4 regions of the Paenibacillus sp. JDR-2 genome follow, and region 3 is predicted to be linked to each of the others. Evidence: riboswitches for the same ligand, from Rfam matches in the RefSeq annotation. Region 3 holds a riboswitch; each other region holds the start of a gene.
The links. Region 3 has a riboswitch for cyclic di-AMP ahead of PJDR2_RS00145 (3D domain-containing protein). Riboswitches for the same ligand answer to the same signal wherever they lie in the genome.
Positions count from the first base shown of each region.

Region 1: it holds a riboswitch for cyclic di-AMP, as region 3 does, so the genes downstream of both, PJDR2_RS01750 (APC family permease) here and PJDR2_RS00145 (3D domain-containing protein) in region 3, are expected to answer to the same signal.
Region 2: it holds a riboswitch for cyclic di-AMP, as region 3 does, so the genes downstream of both, PJDR2_RS24205 (TrkH family potassium uptake protein) here and PJDR2_RS00145 (3D domain-containing protein) in region 3, are expected to answer to the same signal.
Region 4: it holds a riboswitch for cyclic di-AMP, as region 3 does, so the genes downstream of both, PJDR2_RS27105 (hypothetical protein) here and PJDR2_RS00145 (3D domain-containing protein) in region 3, are expected to answer to the same signal.

Region 1 covers NC_012914.1:374,228-381,923, forward strand. The annotation lists gene PJDR2_RS01735 (stalk domain-containing protein) at 1-482, opposite strand, end outside; gene PJDR2_RS01740 (VOC family protein) at 574-972, opposite strand; gene PJDR2_RS01745 (glycoside hydrolase family 3 N-terminal domain-containing protein) at 1,653-3,800, shown strand; cyclic di-AMP (ydaO/yuaA leader) riboswitch at 4,095-4,282, shown strand; gene PJDR2_RS01750 (APC family permease) at 4,436-6,262, shown strand; gene PJDR2_RS01755 (MMPL family transporter) at 6,363-7,696, opposite strand, start outside.
Region 2 covers NC_012914.1:5,531,405-5,539,100, reverse strand. The annotation lists gene uvrC (excinuclease ABC subunit UvrC) at 1-1,348, shown strand, start outside; gene PJDR2_RS32115 (hypothetical protein) at 1,382-1,768, opposite strand; gene PJDR2_RS24215 (hypothetical protein) at 1,872-2,354, opposite strand; gene PJDR2_RS24210 (CPBP family intramembrane glutamic endopeptidase) at 2,521-4,113, opposite strand; cyclic di-AMP (ydaO/yuaA leader) riboswitch at 4,364-4,525, shown strand; gene PJDR2_RS24205 (TrkH family potassium uptake protein) at 4,596-5,936, shown strand; gene PJDR2_RS24200 (potassium channel family protein) at 5,954-6,616, shown strand; gene PJDR2_RS24195 (LysR family transcriptional regulator) at 6,964-7,696, opposite strand, start outside.
Region 3 covers NC_012914.1:23,147-30,842, reverse strand. The annotation lists gene rsmA (16S rRNA (adenine(1518)-N(6)/adenine(1519)-N(6))-dimethyltransferase RsmA) at 88-969, opposite strand; gene rnmV (ribonuclease M5) at 990-1,535, opposite strand; gene PJDR2_RS00145 (3D domain-containing protein) at 1,691-2,824, opposite strand; cyclic di-AMP (ydaO/yuaA leader) riboswitch at 3,069-3,278, opposite strand; gene PJDR2_RS00140 (TatD family hydrolase) at 3,462-4,235, opposite strand; gene PJDR2_RS00135 (HD domain-containing protein) at 4,266-5,561, opposite strand; gene PJDR2_RS00130 (AbrB/MazE/SpoVT family DNA-binding domain-containing protein) at 5,846-6,100, shown strand; gene rsmI (16S rRNA (cytidine(1402)-2'-O)-methyltransferase) at 6,224-7,111, opposite strand; gene PJDR2_RS00120 (tRNA1(Val) (adenine(37)-N6)-methyltransferase) at 7,142-7,696, opposite strand, start outside.
Region 4 covers NC_012914.1:6,187,529-6,195,224, forward strand. The annotation lists gene PJDR2_RS27090 (CapA family protein) at 1-906, shown strand, start outside; gene PJDR2_RS32170 (C40 family peptidase) at 1,198-1,707, opposite strand; gene PJDR2_RS27100 (alpha/beta hydrolase) at 2,007-3,113, opposite strand; gene PJDR2_RS27105 (hypothetical protein) at 3,181-4,191, opposite strand; cyclic di-AMP (ydaO/yuaA leader) riboswitch at 4,375-4,513, opposite strand; gene PJDR2_RS27110 (hypothetical protein) at 4,610-4,960, opposite strand; gene thiD (bifunctional hydroxymethylpyrimidine kinase/phosphomethylpyrimidine kinase) at 5,028-5,855, opposite strand; gene thiO (glycine oxidase ThiO) at 5,879-6,985, opposite strand; gene PJDR2_RS27125 (thiazole synthase) at 7,020-7,696, opposite strand, start outside.

The sequences.
Region 1 (7,696 bases), 350 kb from region 3:
GCGCCGCCGGTGAACTCGTAGGTGGACACGGTGAACGAGACGATGCCCTTCGCGGCAGTGCTGCCGTCGGCCTTCAGCTCGTAGGCTACATTGAGTTCATAAGCACGGAACGGATAATCGTTCTCTTGCGCGGACTTTTTGTCATCGGCCGCGAGAGCCTTCAGCTTGTCGATTTCTTTCGTCGCTTTTTCCTCAATGCTGGCGTTTAATTTATCTTGATAGGAAGTATCAAGCATACCGCTAATTACAGGAACGGAGATTTTTACGGTAAGCAGGTCGGATGTTTCCTCAATCACTTTTGTTGTTACTTTAACGGCTTGCGTATCGGGAAGCACGGCGCTGATTGGCACGGCTGTAATCGGTTCGGCAGTTACGGCAACAGGCACGGCCGTGGATTCCGCTGCCATGGCTAGCGCAGGAGTAAAGGCAAGCAGGCAGGAGCCGGCAACGGCAATGGTAAGCATTTTAAAAGGTTTTCTCATGATGGGTGGCCTCCTAGTATAAGTTCGGGAATTGAAGTCACCATGTAGACGGATGAGTGTATCGAAAAGTTTCATTGCTAAACTAAATTTTTTATTCCGGCCGGGCGGAGACGCCTCCTCCAAATGCGATCCGATATCCATCAGCGTCTTTAATGGTAAATTCACTCCAATGCTCCGAGTAGTTAGGGCCGTTAACAATCTCGACATCTTTAGCCAAGCACTCTTCCGCCAGCAAGTCAACGGCATCCGTGTAAGCAAAAGCATCAAAGTATAAGCCGCCTTGCACAGCAGAATTTGGCCGCACGTCATCCTTGTTTACGGCAGGGTGCAGAATAAAGGTTATATTTTCTCTTGTTACATGGACATGTCCGCCAATCTCTTCGTATGTAAACCCGAGATTGAGGTAGAATGATGAGGCCTCTTGTATATCTTTAACCAGCAAAACGGTAGATGAACCCGTAATTTTGGCTTCTGCCGTTGATCCGCTCATTTTACCCTCTCCAGACATATGGAATATAAACCCATTTTATATTACGATCATACAATGCTGCCCAGGTTGGAGCAATATAAGAAATGGACAAGGTCGCTTGGTCGGACGAATGAATAGGTTTAGACTGGCAGACGAGCAAGGGGATCCACTTGGTCTACGTTGTACGGAGTGCAACATAAATAGCCCCGAAGGGGCAGTGTTAAGACTTACGTTGTACGGAATACAGGATAATCCGCCAAATTGGTCTAAAAAGTCCTTAGGAAGGCGAATATCCTGCACTTTATACAACATAGCTTGAGCAGGCAGCGCGAAAGCGGCATTTATCCTGCACTAATTACAATCTGGCCTGGCAGATTGAACCGATGAAGAGCGGCAAGGCCGGAGCGGAGCAACAGACATGCTCGCTGAGAAGCGCAGCGCTCGCCTTTGTACCCGGATTTCAACCGCTGTAGCGGTATATTCGAGGAAATCAGGGTACAACAGCGATCGAAGGAGCATGTCTTTTGCGCAGCGATAATGCCCGGCAACCGCCAAGCGTCTGTTCCGAACCCAAACAGCCAGATTGTAGAGTTTTTCGGCTATTCCCGACATATTGCTGCCCGGCGGCAATCGGTATAATGGAATAGTACAAGAAATCATCCGATTCAAATGGAGGGTTTGTCCACGTGACGAAACAATCAATGACCGCAATACTTGAGCAAATGACGCTGGAAGAAAAGATTTTTCAGCTCATGCAGCTTACCCCTAATTTTCTCAGCGAAGATGACGCTAACCTGACGGGGCCGCTGGCCTGGATGGGCGTTACGGAAAATATGGTGAACAATGCAGGATCCGTGCTGAGCGCCGTTGGCGCGAAGGAAACGATAGCCCTGCAAAAAAAATACATGGAGAACAGCCGCCTCGGCATTCCTCTGCTTCTAATGGCGGATATTATCCACGGCTACCGTACGATTTTCCCGGTGACGCTGGCGATCGGCAGTACCTGGGACCTGGAGCTGGCGGAGAAAAGCGCCGCGATTGCAGCCAAGGAATCGGCCGTTACGGGCATTCACGTGACGTTTGCGCCGATGGTGGACCTTGTCCGCGACCCGCGTTGGGGCCGCGTGATGGAGTCGACGGGCGAAGATCCGTACCTGAACAGCGAATATGCGCGTGCCTTCGTCCGCGGCTTCCAAGGCGATGACCTGGCAGGCGATATGGACCGCGTTGCCGCATGCGTGAAGCATTTTGCCGCTTATGGCGCAGCGGAGGGCGGACGCGATTACAATACCGTCAACATGTCGGAAAGACAGCTTCGCGAGTCTTATCTGCCGGCTTATAAAGCCGCGCTGGACGAAGGCTGCGAGATGGTGATGACGGCCTTCAACACGGTCGACGGCATCCCGGCCACCGGCAACAAGTGGCTGATGCGGAACCTGCTTCGCGACGAGTGGGGCTTTGACGGCATGCTGATCTCCGACTGGGGCGCGGTAGGGGAGATGATTCCCCATGGCGTTGCGGCAGACGGCAAGGAAGCCGCGCTGAAGGCGATTGAAGCCGGCGTCGATATGGAGATGATGACCTCCCACTATGCGAACCATTTGAAGGGGCTTGTAGAAGCAGGCAAAGTGGATATCAAGCTGATTGACGAGTCCGTGCTCCGTATTCTGAAGCTGAAGGACAAGCTGGGTCTCTTCGAGAATCCGTACCGCGCCGCAAGCGAAGAACGGGAGAAGGAAGTGCTGCTGTCGCCCGGGCACCGGGCTGCGGCACGCGAGATTGCGGCCAAGTCCTTCGTGCTGCTGAAGAACGAACGGGAGGCTCTTCCTCTTCGCAGCGGGCAAAAGCTTGCGCTCATCGGGCCGTTTGCCGAAAGCGGAGATATTCTGGGTCCTTGGTCGATCTGGGGCAAGCAAGAGGAAACGGTGCAGCTTCATGCGGGTCTATCTGCCCATAAGGCTGCGGATATCGTTGCGGTAGCGAAAGGTTCAGACATCGACGCCGTGACCGAGGAGCAGCTTCAGGAAGCGGTCGCAGCGGCATCGCAAGCCGACGTAATCGTATTGGCGCTGGGCGAAAGCTCCGAGATGAGCGGGGAAGCGGGAAGCCGCGGCGACATTCGTCTGCCAGAGGCGCAGCTGGAGCTTGTTCGGAAGCTGAAGCCGCTTGGCAAGCCGATCGTGGTTGTGCTGTTCAACGGCAGACCGCTTGATCTGCATGGCGTCATCGAAGAAGCGGATGCGCTTCTCGAGGTCTGGTTCCCGGGTACGGAAGGCGGCAATGCGATCGCGGATGTGCTCTACGGCGACGTGAACCCGTCCGGACGTCTGACCATGTCTTTCCCTTATTCCGTTGGGCAAGTTCCGGTGTACTATAACAACTACAATACGGGACGTCCGCTTACGCTTCAAAATGCCAATGAGCGTTACGTCTCGAAATATTTGGACATGCCGAATGCGCCGCTTCTGCCGTTTGGTTACGGTCTGAGCTATACGAGCTTCTCGTACAGCGAAGCCAGTCTGTCGACGGACGTTATGAACGCGGGAGATACGCTTCGGGTATCGGTTAACGTGACAAACACGGGAGCTTCTGCCGGCGAAGAGGTTGTCCAGCTGTACGTACGCGATCTTGCCGGCGAGGTTGTCCGACCGCTGAAGGAGCTGAAAGGCTTCCGCAAGCTGGCTATCCAGCCGGGCGAGACGCAGGCGGTGACGTTCGAGATTACCGAGGAGCAGCTTCGTTATTACCACGCGGATCTGCAGTTGAAGAGCGACGCAGGCGAATTCCATGTCTTTGTAGGCCCTAACAGCCGCGATGCGGAAGCGAAATCGTTCCGCCTTACGAAATAAAAACAAAAAAAGCGCGGGCCAGCCATCGGCAGGTTCGCGCTTTTTTTGCTGACAACACCTTTAATAGAGCATGCCTAACAGATAATAGCCAATCTCCACTGTTATATCAGGGATTATCTGCCGATTGCAAGGTAAAAGAAAGCATGGCGGTTTATTTCGGACATTCCGAGAGCGAACCAATTATGTATCCGCATTCATGAATAGAAAACGGACTAATCTGCCCTTTTTCGCGTTTATATCGTGGTTTACAGAAAAGGGGGAAGAGGACTATGATCAAATCTGCAAAACTTCATATGTTCATATTCGCTGAGTTTCCGTTAGAAACGGAGAGCAGGGGAACCAATTGCGATAGGCAGGAACGTTCATGCTTGTCGCCGGGGTGAATCGGCAAGCCGGCCGCATGATTGCGGCAGCAAGCCGTAGGGCGACTCTAGACGCCCGAATCCGTCAGCTAACCTTGTAAGCGTTGATAGAGAGGGTGAACTTCGGTTATTTACGGGCCGCGGGAGGATACTCTGCGGTCTTTTTTCTATGCGTAGAAAAAAGCAAAGGTGGTTACATTAGCACTGATAAGTGTTCGAGTAGCCAAGTATCCAGGTATTAGATGTTTAACTTCAATGTTGGCGGTGACCTGTGTGTTTACTCTTATCAAAAGATTACTGATCGGGCGTCCCCTCAAGTCCACGGAATTAGGGGAACAGAAGCTCATTAAGACGAAGGCGCTTGCGATCCTGTCCTCGGATGCCTTATCATCCGTTGCTTACGGGCCAGAGCAGATTTTGCTCGTCTTGATGACCGTTAGCGCAGCGGCGTTTTGGTATTCGATTCCGATTGGTGTCGGGGTGCTGGTCTTGTTAACGGCACTTATCTTGTCTTACCGGCAAATTATATTTGCCTACCCGCATGGCGGGGGAGCGTATGTCGTATCGAAGGAAAATCTCGGGGTGTTCCCGGGACTCATATCAGGCGGCGCCCTGCTGGTCGATTATATTTTGACCGTAGCGGTAAGCGTCTCGGCGGGTACGGACGCAATCACGTCCGCTTTTCCAAGCCTGCACGAGCATTCGGTACTGATCTCTATCGTGTTTGTCCTTTTTATTACGATATTAAACCTGCGGGGCGTGACCGAATCCGCGTCTATCCTTGCTTATCCCGTTTACTTATTTGTGCTCGCGATCTTTATTATGGTGGGCGTTGGGTTATACAAAATCATTTCCGGCGATGTATCGCCGCAGCTTCACACCGCCGTTGGCACGCCGGTTGCGGGCATCAGCCTGTTCCTGCTGCTCCGCGCGTTCGCATCCGGCAGCTCGGCTCTGACCGGGGTCGAGGCCATCTCGAATGCAATCCCGAACTTCAAGGATCCGGCTCCCAACAATGCGGCTAAGACGCTGCTGGCCATGGGCGGTCTGCTGTCCGTTCTGTTCGCGGGTATCGTCTTCCTGGCGTATTACTACGGCGTAGCGCCGAAAGAAGAAGTAACGGTCGTGTCGCAGATTGCCGAGAGCATATTCGGTCGTCATACCATGTATTATTTTATCCAGGGTACAACGGCCCTTATCCTTATACTGGCGGCGAACACCGGCTATTCGGCCTTCCCGCTGCTCGCGGTTAACCTGGCGAAGGATAAATTCATCCCGAGAATGTTCACGGTCCGCGGTGACCGTCTCGGCTACTCGAACGGCATTATCAGCTTGGGCGTTCTGTCCATTATCCTGATCATTGCGTTCCAGGGTAAAACGGAGCATCTTATCCCGCTGTATGCGGTGGGTGTGTTCGTACCGTTCACGCTGTCGCAGACGGGCATGCTGGTGAAATGGTTCCGTCAGCGGCCAAAGGGCTGGGTCGGCAAGTTCATCATCAACTCTATCGGAGCATTAATCAGCTTTATCGTATCGATGATGTTCTTCCTGACGAAGTTCGAGCAGGTGTGGTCGATTCTGATCTTCCTGCCGCTTATTATCTTCGTGTTTCACCGGATCAAGAAGCACTACGAGGCAGTAGGCGAGCAGCTTCGCCTTGCGACCTGCGAGCCGGTGATGCCGATTGTGGGCAATGTAATGATTTTGCCGGTCTCAGGGATTACGCATGTGGTAGAACACTCGATACTCTATGCCAAGTCGCTCAAGCCCGAACAAATCATTGCCGTTTACGTGCCTTTCGAGAAAGAGGATGAAACGATCTTCGAAGAGAAGTGGGAAAAATTCCAACCGGATGTCCGGCTGGTGACCCTGCACTCGCCATACCGTTCGATTTCGAATCCGCTATTCAAGTTCATTGATACGGTGCAGCGCAAAGCGAGCGAGAACAATTACCAGGTAACCGTCATTATTCCGCAGTTTATTCCGAAGAAGGGCTGGCACAACATTTTGCACAACCAAACGAGCTTGATGCTCCGTGCCCAGCTCCTGTACCGCAAGGACGTTATCATCACCACCGTGCCGTACCATTTGAAAAAATAGCAAAAAGCCTCGGTCCCGTTGGGACTGAGGCTTTTTTGATGTCCTTAACGATGCCGCGCATCGTTAAGGACATTAATAACTGCACCACCCGGCTCAGGGGTTACAACTCGACTTCCTTAACGGAAGCGGACCGTTGCTTCGACGGCCAGAATACCCCTTTGCCGATCCATACCGTCAGCGCCGGCACAAGGAAGGAGCGGACGATAAACGTATCGAGCAGGACGCCGATGGCCGTTACGGTGCCGAACTGGACAAGCACCTGAATCGGCAGCGTCGCCAGAACGGCGAAGGTACCTGCGAGGATCACGCCGGCCGAAGTGATGACGCCGCCGGTCTGTGCGACGCCTTCCACGATGGCGCGGTTGAGCGGCATGGTTTTGCTCTTCTTCCAGATGCTCGACACCATAAAGATGTTATAGTCCTCGCCCAGCGCTACAAGGAAGACAAAGGCATAAAGCGGAATAAGACCCTGGATCGCTTCCGCGCCAAACAGATAGTGCAGCACGAGCCAGCCGATTCCAAGCGCGCTGAAGTAGGAGAGAAGGACGGTACCCATCAAATACAGCATCGCAACAAACGAACGCAGGTAGACAAGCAGCAACAGCGCAATCATTCCGATAATAACCGGAATCACCCGGTAGGCATCGCCATTAGTGACATGGCGCGTATCGTATTGCTCGGCGGTAGCGCCTGCGATCCACACTTTATCGGAAGCATCGGTGATGCCCGCATCCGTAAGCGACTGCTCGGCAGCCGTGCGGATCGTCGGAATCATGTCGAGCGCCTCGATGGAATACGGGTTCATCGCCAGTTCCACGTTATAGGAGACGATACTCGAATCCTTCGTATTGGCCGCAGGCTCGGAAACGCTGCTTATATTCGCCAGCTCTCCAAGCTTCTGATCAAGCGGCAAGTCCTTGCCGTCCGTTTTCACCAGAACTTGAACCTTCGCCAGGCTGCCTTCCGCGAAGTGTTCCCCAATCAACGTAAATCCTTCGCGGGAAGGCATATCTTTAGGGAAAGAAGACAGCGTATCGTACGTAAATTTGATCTGGGACGAAAATGCCGCCGTAATGCCAAGCACGATGAGCGTCGTAATGGCAATAGTCTTAGGCCGTTTAACGATCGCTTCGCCCAACCGGATGCCAAAGGCCGGCTTGGTTTTTGGAGCGGGCAACGGTTTGTTTTTGCGCGCGGCGCGGGCAGCCTGCATTTCCGGCGTACGCGGTACGAACGGATAGAAGGAAGCGCGGCCGAGAATGGCAAGCAGGGCGGGCACAAGCGTTACGCTGGCGATCATCATAATGAGGATCGACAAGCTGAACGGTACGGCAAAGCGGTGAATCGCCCCGTACTGCGCGAGCAGCAGGGCAAGCAGCGACATGACGACCGTAAGACCGCTCATCGTGATCGCGCCGCCGGAGTCGCCGAGCG
Region 2 (7,696 bases), 1.7 Mb from region 3:
CGGCCAATGTATCGCGCCTTGCGAGTATGATGTTGAGCAGGGCCAATACGATGCGATGATTCAGGAAATTACCAAATTCCTTAACGGCGGTCATGATGCCGTAAAAGCCGAAATTCATCGTAAAATGGAGGCAGCGGCCGAAGAGCTTAATTTCGAGCGTGCCAAGGAATACCGCGATCAGATCATCAGCATTGATGCGGTTATCGAGAAGCAGAAGATTACGATGAATGACGCACTCGACCGCGACATCTTTGGTTATGCGGTAGAGAAGGGCTGGATGTGCGTGCAGATTCTGTACATGCGCCAGGGTAAAATGATTGAACGGCGCGGCACAACTTTCCCGTATTATGGGGAAGAGTATGATGATTTTATGACGTTCGTTACCCAGTATTACAGCGATAATCCGGCATTGCCGAAGCAGATTTTGCTGCCGCTCCCTGCCGAAGAGGAAGAAGGTACGGCGGAATCGTCCACGGCCTCAGATGAGTTTGCAACAATGCTGCATAACTGGCTGAAGGTGAAGGTGCTGATGCCGCAGCGCGGACGGAAGAGCGAAGCCGTCTCCATGGCCATCGATAATGCGAAGATTGCTCTAGCTGATAAATTCCGGCTGATCGAGCGAGATGAAGAGCGAAGCGTCCGCGCTTCGGAAGGACTAGCCGAGTGGCTTGGACTGCCTGAAGTCCGGCGTATCGAGGCATTTGACAACTCGAATATCCAAGGTACAAACCCGGTCTCGGCCATGGTTGTCTTTACCGATGGCAAGCCGGACAGAAAAGAGTACCGCAAGTACAAGGTGAAGACCGTGGTTGGAGCGGATGATTATGAGACGATGCGTGAGGTTATTCGGCGCCGTTACGAAAGAATGCTGAAGGAGCAGCAGACTCCTCCGGATTTAATCGTAGTCGACGGTGGCAAGGGACAAATCTCCGCGGCTCTTGACATCCTGCAAAATGAGCTGGGGCTGTATATCCCGGTATGCGGACTTGTGAAGGATGCGAAGCATAAGACGGCTCAATTGATGACCGGTGATCCGCCGGAAGTTGTGCCGCTGCCGCGCGACAGCCAGGAATTTTATCTGCTGCAGCGGATTCAGGATGAAGTCCACAGGTTTGCGATCTCCTTCCACCGCGAACAACGCGGCAAATCAATGATCGCTTCCCAACTGGATGCGATTCCGGGAATCGGAGAGAAGCGCCGCAAGCTGCTGCTTAAGCATTTTGGTTCGATCAAGAAGATTAAGGAAGCCTCCATCGAGGACTTCAAGCCTCTATCGATTGGCGAGAAGCTGGCTTCGCAAATTTTAGCTGCGTTAAATGAAGAGGTAAAAGATAAAGAAACGGAATGATAACCTCATTCCGTTTCTTTTTTAATTTATTTACTAACCTTTGCCTTTGCTTTTATCTTTACCCTTGCCTTTGCCTTCGTCCTTACCCTTTTTGCCCGATTTGTTTTCTGCTTCGGATTCAGTTGCCGCGCCGGCGCTGCGTCCGCCGCCGGGACCACGGCCGCCGGGGCTTTGGTTGCCAGCCGTACGGTTGCCGCCGCCAGGATTTTGGTTGCCAGCCGTACGGTTGCCGCCGCCGGGGCTTTGGTTGCCAGCCGTACGGTTGCCGCCGCCGGGGCCTTGGTTATTACCAGCCGTACGGTTGCCGCCGCCGGGGCCTTGGTTATTACCAGCTGTACGGTTGCCAACGCTTTTGTTGGCTGCATCGGAGTTTTGTTTTTGTTGCTTGTCATTATTGTTGTTCTTGTTTTTGTTAGGCAAATCTATCACTCCTCTTAAACGTAGTACTAGATTATATGATGAATGATAGATTTGTTCCTGTACGAGAGTGGATAAAAAAGCGAAATGGTCCCTTGTCCAATTCTTACAGGGCGATGCTTGTAATTTTGTTCAGCGGTACATAGACGATGTAGGTTGTTTTGTAACTGCCAGCCGAGAATGTAGCATTCCCGTTCTGAAAACCTGCCCATTTCGCTTTGTCCAGATCTTTGCCGTTATCGAGCGTTATGCGATGAATAACTTGTCCGAGCGACAGCTTGCTAAGGATGCCGTAAGCATATCCAGCATTGGTTTTTCCGCCTTCTTCTTTGTGGTAAGGAATTGCCGAATTGTCGCTGCAGCCCGAAGATTTGTTCTCGCATTTGCTGCCATTTGATTTGTGTGAATAACCGTACGATTTTTTGCACGATGACTTGTGTTCACGGCATTCGTTTTTCTTGCCGCCTGATTTGTTCTTTTTCCCGGACGATTTGTGATGGCCGCTTGACTTTTTGCATGACGATTGTTTCTCATAGCTTTTGTTGCATGAGCTCTGTTTGCGGTCATAGCCGCTGATTCTTGCAATCAATCCTATCACACCCCATATGTTGGTTTAATAGATTATATTAAGGTGGACAGGATTTCTCTTGGACAAAATGACCGTTTCTATTAAATGGGCTGTTTGGGGTGCCGTTAGTACGAAAAAAAGGAATGTATCTTCTAAGAGATACATTCCTTTTTTATGAAGAGCCCTTTCAGGCCCGTACTATAGTGCGCCGTTTATGCCAGGATTTGATGACCCAAGCGACAATAACAGGCAGAATAGAATAGATAAGGGCTGCGGTAATATTAACGCCTCCTCCAACGCTGACCAGCTCGAAGCTCATAATGAGGCTGTCCAGGATCGCGTGGGTGAACACGGCTGTAATAAAGCCATAGCGGAGGAAAATAAGACAAAATACCGTTCCCAGAATAACTAGCTCTACGATACGCGTATAGAATGGGAAGATCGGATAACCGACATGACCAAGCGCCCACATGATCGTTGGAATAAGCGTAGCGATAAACGTATTCTTGAACCATTTCTTGAATAGAGCAATGCCGAACAACCGGAATATGGCCTCTTCGGAGATTGCAGCGCACCAGGCCATCATCGGCATAAGCCACAGCATATCCGTATTGTACGGAGATTGCGTAGCATCGCTGGTTGCCCAGGAGCCTGCAAGAAACTTCATGGCGACCATAATGACCGCTTGCGCGCCAAGGATAATTGCTGCAAAGAGATAGGAGAGGCCAACGCTGCGCCATACATGATCGCCATAGCCGCGCTCGCGGAATCCCGGCCATAAGGGGCGTTTTTGCGAGCGCCACATTCCGTCACCGGCGACAAGGGCGAAGTAAACGGCGAGCCCAACCGGAATCAGCAGCACAACGGTAATCAGAACAGTAGCTTTCATTTCGGCATCCGAACGGCTCTGCTCGCCAAAGGTTGCCATGATACCGTCGAGAACATTGAGATTGTTATAAATGTAGAACACGATAAACACCAGGCTGATAAATATCCCGCGTTTAAAGGTCGTGTGTCCCCTGTACAGAATCGCGTAAATAAGCGATAAGACAAGGGAGATGAAGCACATGTACGCCAGACTCACAACAGACAGCGCGCTGCCCGTTTTTTTCTGGCCTTCCACATAAGAGACGTAATCTGCCGGAGCTTGGAAGGCTGGCTTGTACCTGGTGATCACAGCTTTATCATCAATAAGGCCGACGCCGATAGTAAGCTCAAGAGAAGCGTCTCCAAGCGTATAACCGGTTGGATGAAGAATAGCGTCTCCTTGGTCATTCATGTACAAGCTGTCCAATTCTTCAGACCGGAACCCTTTTGTTTCGGCAAAAGCCTTCGCTGACGTTTGAACCTGAGCATTTCCGGCAGATTGACCGCCAAGCCAATGCCAGCCTGTAATACTGCCGTTTGTCATATGGACGTAGACATAAGCTTTTGTACCGTCTTCCAGATCCAAATTGACCTGGAACGTATCGGTTGGAAACTTGGCGTCATATTTATCTTCGAACTTTCCTAACAGCTCTTCCTTAGAGAAATAACCGTTTGCCAGACTGTCGGTCTGGTAAATCGTATGGGCGGCTACGGTTGTTTTGCCGAATTGTTCCTGGACGAACTTCTTCGCGGTCGACTCGGCTTCGCTTTTTGCAATCACTTTAGGTGTTGAGCTTGAGAACAGCTGGTCCCCGGCTGCAGGGCCGAACTGGGTAAAGATGAAAATAATTGCGCCTGCAACAGCAGCCCAGAGAAACCTTTTCCAATCATGAGGAGCGATGGAAGGGATCATACAAAACCTCCATTTCGAATTCAGACGATGCTTCGCTACAGTAACAATACCATTATTAACCTGATTTATCCAATGCAGGCGAAAGTAGAGTATGCCAACGGAAAGCGGTGAAATAAGGACTTGCAGCCAGCAAGTGACCATTTGCTTTATAACATTGCCTGTTTTTGAACGAATTCAGCTTAATTATCGCTTAGGCTCATTTTGATCGTTTCCGTCGTTTGGGCGTATAATCGTTTACGTCATATTAATCGAATCGTATCAGCCGAATTTCTTTTTTGAAAACGGGGGAACCAAACCGCTGTCCGGAGCAATCCGCCAGCATGGGGTGAATTTCGAGCATTCCGCTTGAATAGGGCTGCCTTTCCAGGCCCGAATCCGTCAGCTAACCTCGCAGGCTGTGTGGAACAGGACTCATTTGCATGGGAGTTCCCGTGCTTTTTTTTATGCCTAAATGTTGAATGGCCCCTATAAAGGAGAGAAGAATGGCTAAATATTTCAATATTCTGAGATGGTCGCCTCCAAGAATACTTGTCTTTGGGTTTGCGATGATTATCGTCATTGGGGCCGTGCTGCTGTCGATGCCCATCGCCTCAAGCGACGGCTCGCGACTGCCCTTTATTGATGCGTTGTTTACGGCAACCTCGGCAACCTGCGTGACCGGCCTTGTTGTTGTCGATACGGGTACATACTTCTCTACCTTTGGCAAAATCGTCATCCTCTCGCTGATTCAAATTGGCGGATTAGGCTTTATGACCATGTCAACGCTGATTGCTCTTGTGCTGCGCAAGAGGATCTCGCTTAAGGAGAGGCTGATTCTGCAGGAAGCGATGAACCAGACGAGTATGGAGGGCATCGTCCGATTAATCCGCAGGGTTATCTTTTACTCTTTAACGATTGAGCTGGTTGGCGCTGCTTTGTTTGCCATTCGATTTGCCTTCGATATGCCGTTTGGCAGAGCGGCATGGTTTGGACTCTTTCATTCGATATCCTTCTTTAATAACGCGGGCTTTGATATCTTCGGCCATTTCCGCAGCTTAACGATGTATGTAGGCGACCCGCTTGTTAATATCGTGTCAATGCTGCTAATTATTTTTGGCGGATTAGGCTTTGTTGTTATGGCCGATTTGCTGGATTTCCGGAAAAACAAACGGCTCTCGCTACACAGTAAGGTTGTTTTATCGACGACAGGCATTCTGATTGCCGCTGGCGCCCTTGTTATCTTTATTTTCGAGTTTTCGAACAGCAATACGCTTGGATCCCTCCATTGGGGCGAAAAGATCCTGGCTGCCTTCTTCCAGTCCGTTACGCCAAGAACGGCAGGGGCCAATACGCTGGATTATACCCAGCTTCGGCAGGCGACCGTATTCTTTACCGTTATTCTGATGTTTATCGGCGCTTCGCCAGGCTCGACCGGCGGGGGAATCAAGACAACAACCTTTACCACGATGGTCGGGGCGGTTATCGCGATGATCCGCGGGCGGGACGATATCGTTCTTTTCCATTACAGGCTTGGGAAGGACCGGATCTTCAAGGCGCTGACGATTACGATGCTGTCGCTCACGCTGGTGATATTTGTAACGATGCTGCTCTCCACTACGGAAGACCAGCAGTTTCTGAAGATTTTATTCGAAACAACGTCGGCGTTTGGCACCGTTGGCCTCACGATTGGTATTACGCCTGAGTTGACGTTTTTTGGGAAAATGGTCATTGCATTAACGATGTTCGCCGGCCGGCTTGGTCCTCTGACGCTTGCTTACGCGCTTGGACCAAAAACAGAGAGAGAGCTGTACCGGTATCCGGAAGGCAAAATTACGATTGGATAGGGGAATAGGGAGCAAGAATGAAGAACAATCAATTTGTGATCGTAGGTTTGGGGCGGTTTGGCTCTAGTCTTGGTAGAGAGCTCATTAAGCTGGGCTATGAGGTGCTGGGGATCGACCGGGATGAGGAAGCCGTTCAGGAGATGAGCAATGTGCTGACCTATACGGTATCGGCGGATTGCACGGACGAAGAGACGCTGCGATCACTAGGCGTTCGTAATTTTGACTGCGGAGTCGTGGCGATTGGCGATGACATTCAGGCCAGCATACTGACGACTATATTATTGAAGGACTTGGGCGTGAAGCGGGTTGTAGCGAAAGCAATGAGCGAGCTGCATGGTCGTGTGCTGGAGAAAATTGGCGTCGACCGCGTCATCTATCCGGAACGGGATATGGGCATTCGGGTTGCCCATCAGCTTGTCTCCCCGAATCTGCTTGATTATATCGAACTGTCGAAGGAGTATACCATTGCCGAGCTTTCGGTACCCAAATGCCTGAACGGCAAGTCGCTTCAAGATATGAATTTGCGTGCCCGATTCGGATGCAGCATCGTAGCCATTAACAAGCCTTCCGGTATAATTATTGCTCCTACGGCGACAGATGTGGTGACGGAAAAGGACGTTATGGTCGTGATCGGAACAAACGACCAGATTGAACAGTTTGAAGAAACCATAATCAGGTGATGATAAGGACAGTGGGCGCGGTTAGCGTTCATTGTCCTTTTGTTTGTTCGCTGCTGAGGTGGGGAATGGATGGGGCGGGATGGCTCGGCGGGACGGGGTATCTCTTCCGGCCGCTGTTGTCATTCCTTTGCTTTGAATTGGGTTTACATAGGGGTAGCAAAGGAAGTGACAAAGGCGAACGCTGCGCTCCTCCAGAGATACCCCTTTCCCGCATCGCGCCGCACCCATCCATTCCCCCTGCGAGGGAATGATAAAGGACAGTGAAGCGCTAAAAAGCGCTACCACTGTCCTCCCTTGCGGGAGCGAGAAGAGCGAAAGACACAAGAGCGAAAGACACAGAGCGACCCCTACTGACCCAACTCTGAAATCCAACGCCGAACCGCCGGATGTAGATCGGAAGGATCGTTGTGGATAAGACAAGTTGTTCGCTTGGTCTCTTCCAGCTCACGGATTGGGACAACGACAAGCTCGTTGTCGGCTAATAATTGTTTGCGCATATAGGAATGCGGGAGCAAGGTTGCCGCGCGGCAGGTATGAAGGAGACGGACGATAGCCTCGAAGGAGTCGATCTCCATCCGGACATCCGGCTGAAGTTGGTATTTGGCGAATACTTCGTCGGTCAGCTTACGGTACCACGTTCCTTTGGAGAACAAGATCATCGGCAGTCCGTTTAAATCTTCTATTGAAAGAGGCTCCTCGTGCGTAACGGTTACGCTGGTCGGGATAACGAGGAGCAGATGATCGTCAAACAGCGGCACGCAATGAAGCTGGGAGTCTTCAATCATGGAGGCGACGATGGCAATATCCGCTTTATTGTCACGGACAAGCGTGACAATCTCGTGGGTTTTGCCGGTTACGGCCTTGATATCGAATTCCGGATGACTGGCGTTTAGCGTCTTGATGAAATCGGGTAATGTGGTTTGAAGCGTCGTTAAGCTAGCCCCTATCGTAATGGAGGTTCGTCCCGCGGCGGTAAATTCAGCAACGGAGTCCATATAGCGGCGGTGCAGCTTGCGCAGATTGACGGCGTACTCGTAAGTCAATTGTCCGACGCGGGTCAACTCAAGCCGCTTGCCGACG
Region 3 (7,696 bases):
CGGCGGCGGGCGGAGCCACAACAAAACCGGCGGCGCTAACCGCTCGCCGCCGGCTCAAACAAGGCTCGGCCGCCTTAGCAGGCCGAGCTAACCCCGCCAGCCCGCCGCCAGAAAGGCGCGGCTGATGCGGGCGAACTCGTCGAGGGACAAGGTCTCTCCTCGACGGACAGGATCAATCTCGCAGCTGATAAGCAGCTGCGTCATTTCCTCGCGGCGTTCCTTGCCCACGAACGCCGTCAGATTGTTCGCCAGCGTCTTGCGGCGCTGGGCGAAGCTCGCCTGGACGATGCGGAAGAAATGCGCCTCGTCCTCTACCTCCACCGGCGGCTTCTCGCGCACCGCCAGCTTGATGACAGCCGAGTCGACATTCGGCTGCGGGATAAACACCGTATGCGGCACGATGCAGACAAGCTGCGGCTCGCAGTAATACTGCACGGCCACGCTTAAGCTGCCGTATTCCTTGCCGCCCGGCTTCGCCGCCATGCGCTCCGCGACTTCCTTCTGAATCATAACGACGATGTTCTCGAGCGGCAGACGCTCTTCGAGCAGCTTCATCAGAATCGGAGTCGTCACGTAGTACGGCAGGTTCGCCACCACGCTCACGCCAGCCACGTCGGCGAAACGTTCTTCGAACAGTTTTTTCAGATCCAGCTTTAACACGTCGCCGTGTACAACCTTCACATGCTCTTCGCCCGCCAGAATGTCGCCTAGAATCGGAATCAGCCTATTGTCGATCTCGATAGCCGTTACCGTACCCGCCGCCGCAGCAAGATGCTGCGTGAGCGCGCCGATGCCCGGACCGATCTCAAGAGCACCCTTCGTTTTATCAAGTCCGGCCGCACTTACGATCTTGTGCAAAATATTTTGATCAATCAAGAAGTTCTGGCCCAAGCTTTTCTTAAACGAGAAGCCATACTTCGCGATAATTTCCTTGGTGCGTTTGGGCGTTGCCACTTCAATCGCCTTCATATCGTTTCCGCTCACATCGTTCACTCCTGTCCCTGTTCCATCGTGCGCAGAGCCTCCGCGAACTCTTCTCGGGAGATACGGAAGCTTGTACACCGTTTGAAGAACTGCTTGCCGTTCGCATACCCGATCCCAAGCAGCTTACCCATCTGAAGACGGCGGTTCGCCGCGTCCGGATGGACGATAAGTCCCGCCTCCATCAGATCCTCCCAGGTAATATCCCCTTCTCCGGCCACCATCTCCGTCCGAAGCTCGGAGAGCGCCTGACGAATCGCTTCAGGGCTTGCGTTCTCAATGCCGATATCGCCTTTGTACATCGCCTTCTCCTGCGGCAGAAAAGCATGCTTGCAGCCAGGCACGCGCCGCGCGACAATTTTGCGGATTCTTTCGCCCGCATGATCAGGGTCCGTAAATATAATAACGCCTCTGCGTTCCATCGCCAGCTCGATCCGGCGCAGCACTTCCTCGCCAACCGCAGAACCGTTTGTTTCAATCGTATCCGCTTCAACGGCCCGCTTCACGGCAACCGTATCGTCTTTGCCTTCCACCACAATAATTTCCTTAATCACAAGCGAACATTCCTTTCTACAGCAGCAACTTTCGCTCTTCTTTCACCGTCAATAATTATGCAGCCTGCTTAGCATCTCCATGCACACAAAAAGAAGAGGCAGCGCCTCTTCTTATAATGGCATATTTAACAATGAAATACGATAGCAGAAAACCATTAGCTTGCGGTTGGCTTGGTTGGCCCAAGCACGTATACGGTATACCCTTTTTTCCGGCCGAACTTATTGGCATAGCTTGTGCTGTCAAAGTAAACGTCGATCTTGTTGCCATTGATCGCACTGCCTGTATCCTCCGCTCTGCGGAAGCCGATACCTTCAATGTACACCCACCAGCCGATTGGAATAACATCCGGATCCACCGCGATCGTACGGCCTTCCTTCACTTTTGCGCCGGAAGCCGTAATGCCGTATCCTGGATGACTTTCATCCTTGCCCGTAGATTCTATACCTGCCGAATAGGCGGTTAAAGTTACATTCTTGAGAACCTTCTTCGGCTTAAACGTTACGCCGCTCTTTGTATACGAGGCCGTGCTCGTAGCCGAGAGCGTATGTACGTCCTTCTTGGAGCCGATCGCTACGACCTGACTGACCGTATGCTTCTGAACGACCTTGTCGACCAGCTTGGAGGAGACAAGAACACCATTTTCGTACTTTTTCTCCACGCGCTCGATAACGAGACCGTTTTTTCCGGATTGCACCAGCTTCTCCTTCCCTTTCTCAAGGGTTGGATCTTGTTTCTTCACGATCGAGAACGGCAAAGTCCGTTCGTTCTCTGCTACCTTGGTATCGATTCGGGTAACGGTAACCGTCAATGCCTTCGAAATCTGAGAATCGAGAGACGGGGTAACCTTATCTTGATCGCGAACAGGAATATTTAATTTCCCGATCGCCGCCTGTACTGTTTTCTCTGTCGTGTACACCGTCGATGTTTTGCCATCTGCTTTTACGGTAACCGGAACCGCGTATTTGATTTCGATGCGGTCTCCGTCTTTGATGGACGCATTCAGAGGATGAGATACCTCGTCATAGGGTCCAACCGTTATAGCTTGTTCATCCAGTAGGCGTTGCAGGACCCATTGTTTTGTCTTTACAACAGTTTCTTGTCCATTCACTACTACGGATACGCTCTTATCAGCCGATCCGTACAACAACACCAAAAACATGAAAGTCATAGCGATTGAGATAATTGCACTCAGAACAATTAAACGCAAATTTTCATGCTTCCATCGCATTGCGAAAGTCATGCTGGATGATCGCTTCCCATGGGTCCCCTTAGCCTGGATCATGCCCACTTCTATCGGTCCTCCTTCATAGCCCCGCCGCCAATCTGTTACGCATGATACTATTGACGCGACTATTAAGTATATTGGCGTGACAAGCACGCTCCAGTGTTACGGCCTCCCACCTCCAAGATTTACCCTGTAAAGACTATTTCCGAATAATCAAAATCGAAAATAAAAAGAAGCCTTCGACAGAGGATCTGATCGTGGCTTCCTGGGTAATCAAACATTCAGGAAAAGGTGAATACACGAGGTTGATCGCTCTCTATATTCGCTTACGAGGTTAGCTGACGGGTTCGGGCGAGAGAGCTGCCCTATCCGCGGAACGAATGCTCATGGCAATCGCCGCAAAATTCACCCCTGAAGAATTCATACGCAGCACGATACTTCATGACGTCTTAAGCATGCATCGGCTGGCGTTGGTTCCCCCGCTCTCCGGCTTTCGGAGATTAAGCGCAAACTGGAAATCCAATACAAAAGTTAAAGCTCTGAGAAAAATCATACATTCCTGACCACGGAATTGTAAAGATGCGTTAAAAGACGATTTTAACGAAATTTTAGGATTCTGGAGGCAAATATGGTCGATTCCAACAAGTAAAAAGAGTTTTATCGCCGCTATAGTCTTTATTTCAGCGGTTTTAGACCATTTTTAAACAATACCAAAACATTTTTTACCGTTTGCGCTTGTAATAACTGCAATTTCCTCCTTGGATTTTCCTGTTATTTCCGCTGCTGCCTCTGCAACCAAAGACACATAAGCGCTCTCATTTCTCTTTCCTCTAAATGGATGAGGAGACAGATACGGGGAGTCCGTTTCGATGAGAAGACGGTCAAGCGGAACCTTCGCAAGCACCTCTTTCGGTACCCTTGCATTTTTGAAAGTGACCGGTCCGCCGAACGAAATATAAAAGTTCATATCGAGGCACATTTTGGCCGTTTCCCAGCTGCCCGAGTAGCAGTGCATAACTCCTCCAACTTCAGATGCTTTTTCTTCTCTCAAAATACGGACAATGTCCTCATGCGCATCCCGATTATGAATGACAATCGGCTTACCCAGCTTCCGGGCAAGGCGGATCTGCTCCCGGAATACCCGGTGCTGCACATCCTTTGGGGAATTGTCCCAGTGGTAATCAAGACCGATTTCACCAATGGCTACAACCTTCGGATGTGAGCAAAGCTGCTCGATCCATTCCAGGTCACCCGGCTCCATAAAAACGCTGTCAACCGGATGCCAGCCAACCGCTGCATAAATAAAATCGTATTTTTCCGCGAGCTCCATCGTCGTTGGGATTGTCTCGCGATTGAAGCCGATATTGATCATTAAATCGACACCGGCAGCACGCGCCCTTTCGATAACTTCGGCACGGTCATTGTCGAATTGCGGAGAGTCCAGGTGGGTATGTGTGTCGAATAAAGATATCATCTTAGCTGCAAGCTCCTTCTATATAAAAAGTTAAATTTTAAACAACTTCCGGACTGCCGGGCTTAACCGGTCAGCAGCGGCAAGGAGTGGCTCAATCGGATAATAGACATGATACTGACCTTGGTGCAGACCGCTGATAGAACGGACAATGTCGGATTTCACCGATATTTCGCTTAAGCTGTTATCATCGCTTAGCAGCAGAATCGGCGCTTTATCCTCTTTCCCGCCTTTTTTCGCGTCCGGGCGATAAATGTCGTAAGGCTGGTCAAACGGGAAATCGATTTCCATATGGTAGTCCGGGTTGAGACCGATCGCGATGAACTCCAGAGCCGCCTCTTCCAATAAAGAATCCCCCGGATCATCAAGCGTAATGTATTTGTAGAGCTGGCGATTGAGGAACCGGTCGCACAACTCGGCGAGCAAAGCATCCTTCTCCTCGGTCCATAAAGAGAAGATTGTCTGCATGTAAGCCTCATCCAGCTTCAAATAGTCCGGCACCGTAATGTTGCCGTCGAGCAGCCTGTTAATTGGCCCCGGCATCCATGAGAAGGCGTAGCCGCTGTCGTACAGCTCCTTGGCACGGCGCGTAATCTGTCTCAAAATAATTTCCGAGCTCCGGGTAACCGGATGGAAATATATTTGCCAATACATCTGGTAACGGGACATCAAATAATGCTCAATGGCGTGCATCCCGCTATCTTTTACGACAATTTTGCCCTGAACAGGGCGCAGGACGCGCAAAATCCGTTCCAGGTCGAAGTTGCCGTAGTTGACCCCTGTAAAATAAGCATCACGCAGCAGATAGTCCATTCGGTCCGCATCCATCTGGCTGGAGATCAGGCTTACAACGATCGGGTTCGGGTACGTCTTGCTGATTACCGAGGCTACCTTCTCCGGAAAATCCTCCGAGACGCGGCGCAGCACGCGGTTAACTTCCGTATCCTCCAGCAGAATCGCGCAGGTCCACTGCTCATGATGAGTATCGAATACCTGCTCGAGCGAATGAGAAAAAGGCCCGTGGCCAACATCGTGAAGGAGTGCGGCGCAGAGAGCCAGCAGTCTTTCCTCCATTGGCCAGCCCGGGTATTCGTTGCGCTCGAATTGAGAGATGATTTTCCTCGTTATTTCATAAACCCCAAGGGAGTGGGAGAAACGGCTGTGTTCTGCGCCATGAAACGTCAAATAAGAGGTTCCGAGCTGGCGAATTCGTCTAAGCCTCTGAAACTCCTTCGTATTGATCAAATCCCACACCGTCTGATCCTGCACGTAAATATATTTGTGCACCGGATCCTTAAAAACTTTCTCTTCGGTCAGCTGCTGATTCATTCGCCCTTTCAACTCCTTTGTTCATGGTTTCGACACAAAACTTTGATAGAATGTCGAATACTGTCGTAATATAGTTTCCAAATTGTCGAAGCTGTTGTATTCTATAGTAAGATTAATATGACCTTGCTATAGAGTCAAATTCCCGCAAATAACGGTCTAGTAAGGTCTATCAAAGACTTTCTCGGTTGACTATTATGGGAATCGTTGGTATTATAGTAGCCATAAAAAGAAAAACTATGTCGAATAGTGACGAAATGTGATTTCCTGAGAGGAGAAACAAAATCATGATGAAATCTACTGGTATTGTACGTAAAGTCGACGAATTGGGTCGCGTTGTTATTCCAATTGAATTGCGCCGTACGCTTGGTATTGGCGAGAAGGACGCTTTGGAGATCTATGTAGACGGCGAGCGTATTATGCTTAAAAAATACGAGCCTGCATGTATCTTCTGCGGCAATGCAGAGAACGTATCTTACTTCAAAGGCAAAATTGTTTGCCATATTTGTTTATCTGAAATGCCTTCTCCTGTGACAAAATAAGAAATATAGGTTATAATAGAAATACACCAACTTGTTAATTCTAACCTTTTTATACTCCTTGATGCCTTCCTGTGCTAGAACCCGGCCAGGAAGGTCTTTTTTTTGCCCAAATAACGCAGTAATCTATCGATTAACTGCGTTATAGACTTCCCTCTTTGGTAAACCCCGATCCTGAGCCGCTTTTTTTATTGCTTCTTTGCGATCGATACCTTCGTTCTCATAATGGGCTACATGCTCTTCAAGTTCAAGCGATGCCCACCAGGTCTCTCCGTTATCTCCTGAATCTCCAGCTCCTGCAGCCGCCCCTTCAATAATGAGGCAATACTCTCCTAGGGGGGGATTCTCCTCGAGAAAAGCAAGGCATTCGGATATGCTACCGCGTGCGGCCTCTTCATGGCGCTTAGTAAGCTCTCTAACCATTGCAATCCTCCGGTCGCCCCAGTGCTCCAGCATGGCATCCAGCGTCTTCTTCAGACGATGGGGAGATTCGTACATCATAAGCGTCCCTTCTTGACGGACAAGACGAGTCAGCCATTCGGCAAGCGGTTTTTTATCCCGTGGGGGAAATCCCGTGAACACGAATCGGTCGGTCGGAAGTCCCGATATGATCAGGGCCGATAATGCCGCATTTGCTCCTGGTATAGGTACTACCTTAATACCCGCTTCTACGGCATCCTTAACAAGGTCAGCTCCTGGATCGCTGACGGCAGGCAAGCCTGCATCACTGACAAGCGCAATAGACTGCCCTTCTATTAATAGACGGATAAGCTCGCTTCCGCTAGCCTGCTTATTATGCTCGTGATAGCTTACCAATCTTGTGGAGATTTCGAAATGCGTAAGCAGCTTGCGGGTCTGCCTCGTATCTTCAGCCGCAATAAGCTGCACTTCCTTTAACGTCCGGATTGCCCGGTAAGTCATATCTTCCAGATTGCCGATTGGAGTACCTACCAAATATAGGATACCATAATCATTATTCGCTTGATCTTTAAAGCTTTTTTGAATTTGTATCATTGCCTTGCTCTCTCCCGTCCGCAAAGTTGTTTATTCATATACAAAGACCGGCGGCAGCAGCCTAAGCTCCGGCTTGCCGTCGCGTATTGCTTCTATTAATACCATATTGGCCTCTCCTTGCGCATTGGGATGGATGAATTGCACGCGCTTTGGCTCAAGCCGGTATTTTCGCATCGTCTCCATAATATCGATAAACCGCGAAGGACGGTGAACCATAGCCACCTTTCCTCCCGAACGGACAAGCCTTGCACAGGCATGAACGACATCATCCAACGTGCAATGTATTTCATGACGGGCGATTGCATAATGATCATTCTCGTTGGAATCGCCTGCTTTTACCGCCATGTATGGAGGATTGACCGTTACGGCGTCATAAATACCATTGCCCGCTTCTTTCATGAATATTTTCAGGTCCCCCTCAATAATAGAGACCTGCTCCGACAGGTTATTCATAGCTACGCTGCGCCTTGCCATATCGGCCAGTCTTGGCTGGATTTCAACCGCATCAATTCGTGCATCGGTTCTGGTTGTCAGCAGCATCGGGATTACTCCGTTTCCTGTGCAAAGATCAAGAATCCGTCCACG
Region 4 (7,696 bases), 1.0 Mb from region 3:
GTATTTGCGGGTAAAACCTCCGAGGACGCTTACAGTGTTGTGAAACGGCATCCTCGTACGAACTGGCCTATGTTCAACTGCCCGGACGCTTTCGCCGATACCTTGAAAAATCTTGGCTTCGACTTTGTCTCGACAGCCAATAATCATTGCATGGACAACGGCATTAACGGTCTGAAGCGTACGCTCAGAATTTTGGATGCCAAAGGGATTGCCCATACCGGTACTTACCGGACGCAGAATGAAGCGCAGCATCTGGTCGTCAAAGAAGTCAAAGGCATCAAGATCGGCTTCCTTGCTTATACGAAAACCACAAATAAAATCCCGGTTCCTTCGGACCATAAATGGGCGGTTGACCTGATCAATCCGGCCAAAATGGTCTCCGACCTGAAACGGCTAAAAGCCAAAAACGTCGATCTGACTATCGTATGCCTGCATATGGGCAGAGAATACTCGAATTATCCGGTACAGAAGCAAAAGGATATGGTGCAATTATTATTCAAAAATGGCGCTGACATTATACTCGGTGCCCACTCGCATACCATTCAACCAGCCGTTTTCTATAAAAGCGGATCGGGTATCCGCAGATTCGCCATCTATTCCCTCGGCAATATTATTTCGACCCGCCTTTATTACAACGATCATACCTTAACCGGCCTTATCACTCAGCTCCAAGTGCGCAAGCTTGATGACGGCACCATTCGAATCAAGAAGGTCGACTTTATTCCAACCTGGACGCGGATTAGCAAAACGGGAGGCCGAAGCGCATTTAAGGTTTTCCCCCTTAGCGCCCATTTAAAAAAGCTCGATCCGTCCAGTGCCGAAGCCGTCCGCATGAAAAAAATGATCCACCATGTCCGTCAGCATATCGTAAAGGACTCTGACTCCGTCAACGCGGAAATCATTTAACCACAAAAAAATGCCGTACGGATCATTCCGTACGGCTTTTCCTTGTTCCTTTAAGCAATTAAATAAGATTTTGACATTTAGCTGAGGTTTGACGTTAAACGGAGAATTCGAATGTTTCTTGAAAAGCGTAGATTATGCTTCCGATGTAGCTTTCTTTCAGAAAGCTTTTAGCCCGCCTTTGTTCGGGGGATTTCTCCTCTACAAACTTATTGAAAAAATCCCCCGAACAACAGCGGTTGAAAGGAATATTTGAATGCGCAGTGTAAGTGTTAACTCACCTAATCAGCCAATCTAGTTAATTACGCGTCTCCCCACGATGAAACGCTGCTTGTAATAGCTCGAGTTAACATCCGAAATAATAACGTCTGCCGAAGGGCTTGCGTTGTGAATCATTTTGCCGTTGCCGATGTAGATGCCGACGTGGCCTACGTCTTTATGGTTTTTCGAACCGCTGTTCCAGAAGAACAGAAGATCGCCTTTTTTGAAGTTGCCGTAGCCTACTTTAGTTCCTACTTTAGCTTGCGCGTCGTCGTCGCGGCTAACGAGAGTAACGCCAACATTAGCAAGTTTATATACAAGCGCCGTGAAACCGGAGCAGTCTGTTGCGTAAGGGGCTTTTTTCTCTTGACGGTCTTGCCAATGCACGTAATTGACTTTACCTTTTAAGTTTAATGCAGTTTGAACAACCTTCGCTCTTTTCGCGTCCGAAGACATCGCTGCATCCGCTGTCGTATGAAGAAGCGCTGTTACCGGTAATGCGATAGCCACCAATAGCATCGCGATTTTTGTCATGAATTTCATTTGTTCTTCACTCCCTATCATCGTGATAGGGCTATTATAAATTGGCTCAGAACCCCAAGAACACCCGCAAAAATTGGCAACGAGCGGTAAATGAAAGCGTTAAGAATGCTGTAATCTAGGCGTTTCTTGGGTCTTAACCACTTTCTGAGAATCCTATGAGTCTATGATGAGTATTTTCTTACTTGTTGCGTGCTATCAACTATGCTATAATCCTGATTTTTCATTTTTCACATAGGATTAACGATAAAAGCCCGTTCTTCCATCAAGGAAGAACGGGCTTGGAAAAACTATCTCTTCTATTATAGTGCTTTCAAAGCATTTGCAATTTCAATACATAAATCCTCTGCCTGCGGCACAAAGCCCAGACGGTCGATAAAAGCATGCGTACATCCCTTGTACCGGATTGTCTTCACCGGAACGCCGGCGGCCGCAAGCTGCCTGCTGTATACTTCCGACTGAATGCGCAGCCCGTCAAATTCCGCACCAACGCACAACGTGCGCGGCAGATCTTTGCTGTCAGCCAGAAGCGGACTGACATAAGGATTACGTACGTCCTCTTCGCGAGGCAGATAAAGCTCCCATGCTTTTCTGACTTCCGGATCAGCCTCGGTAGGCCGTCCAATCCCCAGCATGGGATCAATCATAGCTCTTTGTTCATCCGCCATCTCGAACTGGGACAGCTCCCACTGATAACCGTTCACCCCGTTAAGGAAGGTAACGCACGGATAAATCAGCACCTGCTGGGCTACCATACGCGTACCTAAATCCCGGTCCTTGGCTGCTACGGCAGCCGACAGGTTGCCGCCGGCACTGTCGCCGCCTACGGCAATCCGGTTCCGGTCGATGCCGTAGTCCTCGGCATGCTCATAAATATATTGAACGGCATTAAAGCAGTCGTTAAACCCGTTAGGGAACTTATGCTCCGGAGCCAATGAATAGTCAATATTAAAGACAACGGCATCGGCCAGCTCGGCGATCAGCCGGCAAGGGTTCTCCACCGCAAACACGGTACCGCCGATCCAGCCGCCGCCGTGAATATAGATGAGACAAGGTTTGTTAGGCTTCCGCATCGATTTGCGCGGGTAATACCGCCATAGGCCAACCTCATTGTCGCCAAGCTTTACGCGTTCATAACCGGTGTAAATCTCCACCGTATTCAAATTACGGTTCGGAAATCCCATGGAATCTCGAATAAGCTGAAGCTGCTCCTCCGGCGACGGAGGCTGGGCTGGGGCAACCTTTTGTTCCCCGGCCCATTTCCTAATAAGCTGAAGCTCGTAGGGATCCAGATAACCGGCCCTTGTCTCTTCCGGATTAACCTTTACAATAACCTGCGTGCCGTTCAAGTTTGCTTCTTCCTGCTGAGCCTGCAGAGCGTTCACAATTTCCTGGCTGTATACTCTCATTAACAGAAGCCTCCCGGGATGTGAAATGCGATCCCTTCTTACTTCTCCTTTGGCTTATGAACATCCTTTATTTATTCTTTGCAGGCTGACCGGACGGCAGATAGACCATATGATCATCATGCTCCGACAGATCCTCCAGCCACGATGCTTCAGGAGGACAGTCCAGCATGATAAAACGGCCTTTTCCTTCTTCTTGATAGTGATGATATTTCACGTAGGCTTTGCCGCCTTCTATATCCAACAATTCAACCTTGCCATAATCATGAGCCATCAAAAGCCTGATCCGCTTCCCTAGCTCCGCGGTTAGTTCTTTTGCTTGCTGAACGATAGAGAACTGCGTTTGCAGAGACAGGCTAGACTCAGGATAAGAAGAATTAGGACGGTTAATGATAAAGGAATATGGTGAAACCCCAGCCTGGGACAGCTGATCAATCAGCTTGCCTAACAGAAGAGGATCATTATTAACGCCCTTGACAATAGGGGTTTGATTAAGAACGACAACTCCCGCCTGGTGAAGGGCATTAAAGGCTTTCTTCGCTTCGGCCGTTAATTCTCTCGGATGGTTAATCGTAGTCATCAAATAGATCCGCTTCTCCGGACTCGAGAACTGACTTAACATCTTTAATAATGCATGGTCCTCATAAATTCGCATTGGATTATGAACGGGCATTCTGGAATCCAATCTAATCGTGCCGATATGCTCGATATCCCGCAGCTGCTCGATAATACTAGTCAGCTTGGCAATACCTAACATCAGACTATCTCCCGTCAGCACAACCTTATGAATCTCATTATGTTCGGCAATGTAGGCAATTCCTTCCGCTGCCTGGGACACGGGGAGAAGAACCATCGATTGATAAATATGCTTGCAGCCGGCAGCTTCCCAAGTGAACTCCTGGATCCCGTGAGGCGCTTCCCCCGCGGCCGCAATCAGATGCTTGCGGATCGGATCCTTCGGATCATCCCAGTCAATCAGGTTTAAGTAATAATCATTGACGCGAAAATGCTTCTTAAGCCGTTCTCTTTCCGCCTCCGACAGACCTGCCGATCTACCGTTATCGGCCATTGGTTGTACCATCTCGCATCCCTCCAAAAGGTTATTAAAAGCATCACCTATGCCGGGAAGTCCATCCCACCTCCACGAAAAATGAAAAAAAAAGACCCCAGCAACACAGAGCATGATCATGGTCTGTGTGCATTTTGGGCCTTTAAAACAGAAAAAGACCCTTCAAGGGTCTATCGTTTGCAATGTTATTCGCAAAAGACCCATCTCAAAGCTGACGAGGTTAGCTGACGGACTCGGGATAGATGGTTCCCTACAGCCGATAACCGGCTGATTCGCCCCAAAAGATTGGTTTCCCCGCTTCTCGGCAACGCCGAGAACTAAGCTTATTGTAATTATCTCACAATTCTTAATATTGTCAACAATTAATCAATAAAAATCCCCGCCCAATTTCCGAAGGAAGGTTGGACGGGGTTATGTTATATCTCTGCGGTCACTTCTTATCCACTTGAAGAAGAAATAAGTGCTTAACCGAAAACGTATCCTTAATGGTTTCTTCCGAAATAACGTTCAGCTTGATGAGACCGGCGATTTTGGAGGTATCGGGCTTCGAGAGCAGCCGCCATACATCAGGATCGGGAAGAGCGGCAAACAGCTTGCTCTCATCAAATTCCTTGCGCTCTTGGGAAACAATCTTCAACTTGTAGCTGCCTACCTCCAGTTCGGAGAGCTCCAGCTCGGCGCAATGCTGCACGATTTCACCGCGCAGCTCGGATAATTCCTGCTCGATTTCCTTCTGCTTTTGCTTAAGCTGATAATAACGCTTGACTTTGTTATCCTCCACCTTACTCACGCTCCTCTTAATCATATGTATGATGGGGAGCGCGGAATTAGGACTGGATCTTGTCCCACTATTTAGTGACTAGTCCTCTCTTGCGATATGCCCAATGATTCGTTGGGCCATGTCCGCTGCCGACGATAATGCCGTCTTCAATGGCGGCTTGAATATAGGCTTTTGCCTGGCGAACGGCTTCTTCGATATCAAGCCCTTGAGCGAGACCCGCGGTGAGCGCAGCCGAATAGGTGCAGCCGGTGCCATGCGTACGCTCGGTAACGATTCGTTTCCCGGAGAGCTCGCTATAGCCGCTGCCGTCGTATAACAGATCCACCGCATCAGCTCCTGCTTCATGCCCGCCTTTAATGAGGACATAACGGGCGCCGAGGCTGGACAGCTTTTTCGCCGCCTCAAGCTTGTCGTTCTTGTTGCGGATGGCCATCCCGGTCAGGTGTTCGGCCTCCGGAATGTTTGGCGTAATAATCATCGTGAGCGGCAGCAGCTTGCGGCTTAAAGCCCGGACGGCCTCTACCTGCAGGAGCGATGCGCCGCCTTTTGCGATCATAACCGGGTCTACCACAACCTTCTTCCAGCCAAAGAAAGCAATCGCCTCGGCTACTTCCTCGATAATCTCGGCACTAAACAGCATGCCGGTCTTTAAAGCGTCAACGCCGATATCGCTGCCGACGGAGTGAATCTGCGCCTTTACCGCTTCCTTGGCGAGCGGGAATACGCCTTGCACGCCAAGCGTATTTTGCGCGGTAATCGCCGTCAGAGCGGACATCCCGTAGGCACCAAGCTCCTGGAACGTTTTCAAATCCGCCTGAATGCCTGCTCCGCCGCCGCTGTCCGAGCCGGCAATCGTCAAAGCCCGGGCTACATTGCCGTTTATGTATTCGTCCATTTTTATTTCACCCCGTTTATCGTTTAGTAGGAAAACCGTTCCGGCGCAAACGCCTGCAGCCTGCTGCCGTTATCGATATAATCGGCCACAACCTGTGCCGTAACCGGGCTGAGAAGAATACCGTTGCGGTAATGGCCCGCCGCCATAATGACGCGGCCGCCCGATTCCTGAACCGGTCCAAGCAATGGGAATCCATCCTGCGTGGAAGGCCTCAGGCCTGCCCAGCGGTGAAACGGCTCCTGCCCGGCGAGAAACGGGAACGCCTGCTTGTTCCACTTGCGCAGCCGCTCGATTCCCCGCTCCGTAACGGTTGTGTCAAAGCCCGCCACATCCTCGGAAGCCCCGCATACAAGCGTGCCGTTTTCTTTTGCAACCAAATAACCCTGATTGCAGAACACCATATGCTGCACCGGCTTTACTTCCGCTTCATAAGCGCAAATCTGACCGCGGATCGGGTACACCGGAATACGGATGCCGAATACATCCTCAAGCTCCCGTGCCCAGGCGCCGGAGCAGACGACCAGCCGGTCGCCGGTAAAGCTCCACCCCGTCTGGGCGGTAACAACGACATCCTCGCGCCACTTATCAACGGTTACCGAACCTAACTGCTCGAAGATTCGAACACCGGTCAGGCGGCATGCCTGCTCAAGCGCCAACACGTAATCCGGCGCATAGACATGGCTTTCCTCCGGCGTGTAGAGAGCGGCCTTCACCTCGTGGGACAACATCGGCTCTTGGCGGAACAGTTCTTCCCCTTCCAGCACAATGCCGCTTGATCCGTGCTCGTTCTGCCAGAGGCGACGCCCCTCCAGCGCCAGACGGTCCGCCTCGTGATAGGCAATATAGAGGCTGCCCGAATCGGTATATTCGAACGTACGGCCGGATATCTGCCGGACCTCGTCGCGCCAGGACGGATACAGCCGCAGGCTTTCCCGGCACAAACGGAAGAAATCATCCGGCCCTTCTACATTTTCCGAGTAGGGTGCGAGCATCCCGGCCGCAGCGCCGGAAGCCTGCCCGCCGCAGCGGCCAATCTCCAGGACAATAACCTGATGCCCGCGCTTCTGCAGCTCGAAAGCGCAGGAAAGCCCAACTACGCCTCCGCCCATAATGACAATCGTTTCTCCCATGGTTAGACCAGCTTTCTATTAAATAATCGGCCAGTTATTTCACAATAAACTGCTCATGACCGCTGCTTGCCGATGCGTAACGCTTCTTCGAGATCCGACCGGACAAATACGACAGACGGCCCGCTTCAATCGCGAGCCTCATCGCCCGCGCCATGCCAACCGGATCCTTCGCTTTGGCGACCGGCGTATTCATCAAAACGCCCGACACGCCAAGCTCCATCGCCTGCGCCACGTCGCTGACCGAGCCTAGGCCCGCGTCCACGATAATCGGCACCTTCGCTTCCTCCGCGATCAGGCCGATATTATACGGATTCAAAATACCAAGCCCCGTACCGATAGGCGCCGCTCCCGGCATAACGGCAGCCGCCCCCGCTTCCTCCAGCCTTTTGCACAGGATCGGATCATCGGAAGTGTAAGGAAGGACCGTAAAGCCTTCCTTTACGAGAATTTCCGTTGCCTTCAGCGTCTCCAGCGGATCGGGCAGCAGCGTACGCTCATTGGCGCTGATCTCGACCTTAATCCAATCGCTGAGTCCCGATGCCTTTGCCAACCGGGCAATGCGTACGGCTTCTTCGGCCGTGCTTGCGCCGGACGTATTCGGCAGGAATCGGAATCCTTCCCCTTCCACATGCTGCAGAATCGAGTCATCCTCGGTTGAAGCGAGGTTAATCCGGCGAATGGCAAAGGTCAGCACCTCCGCTCCCGATTCCC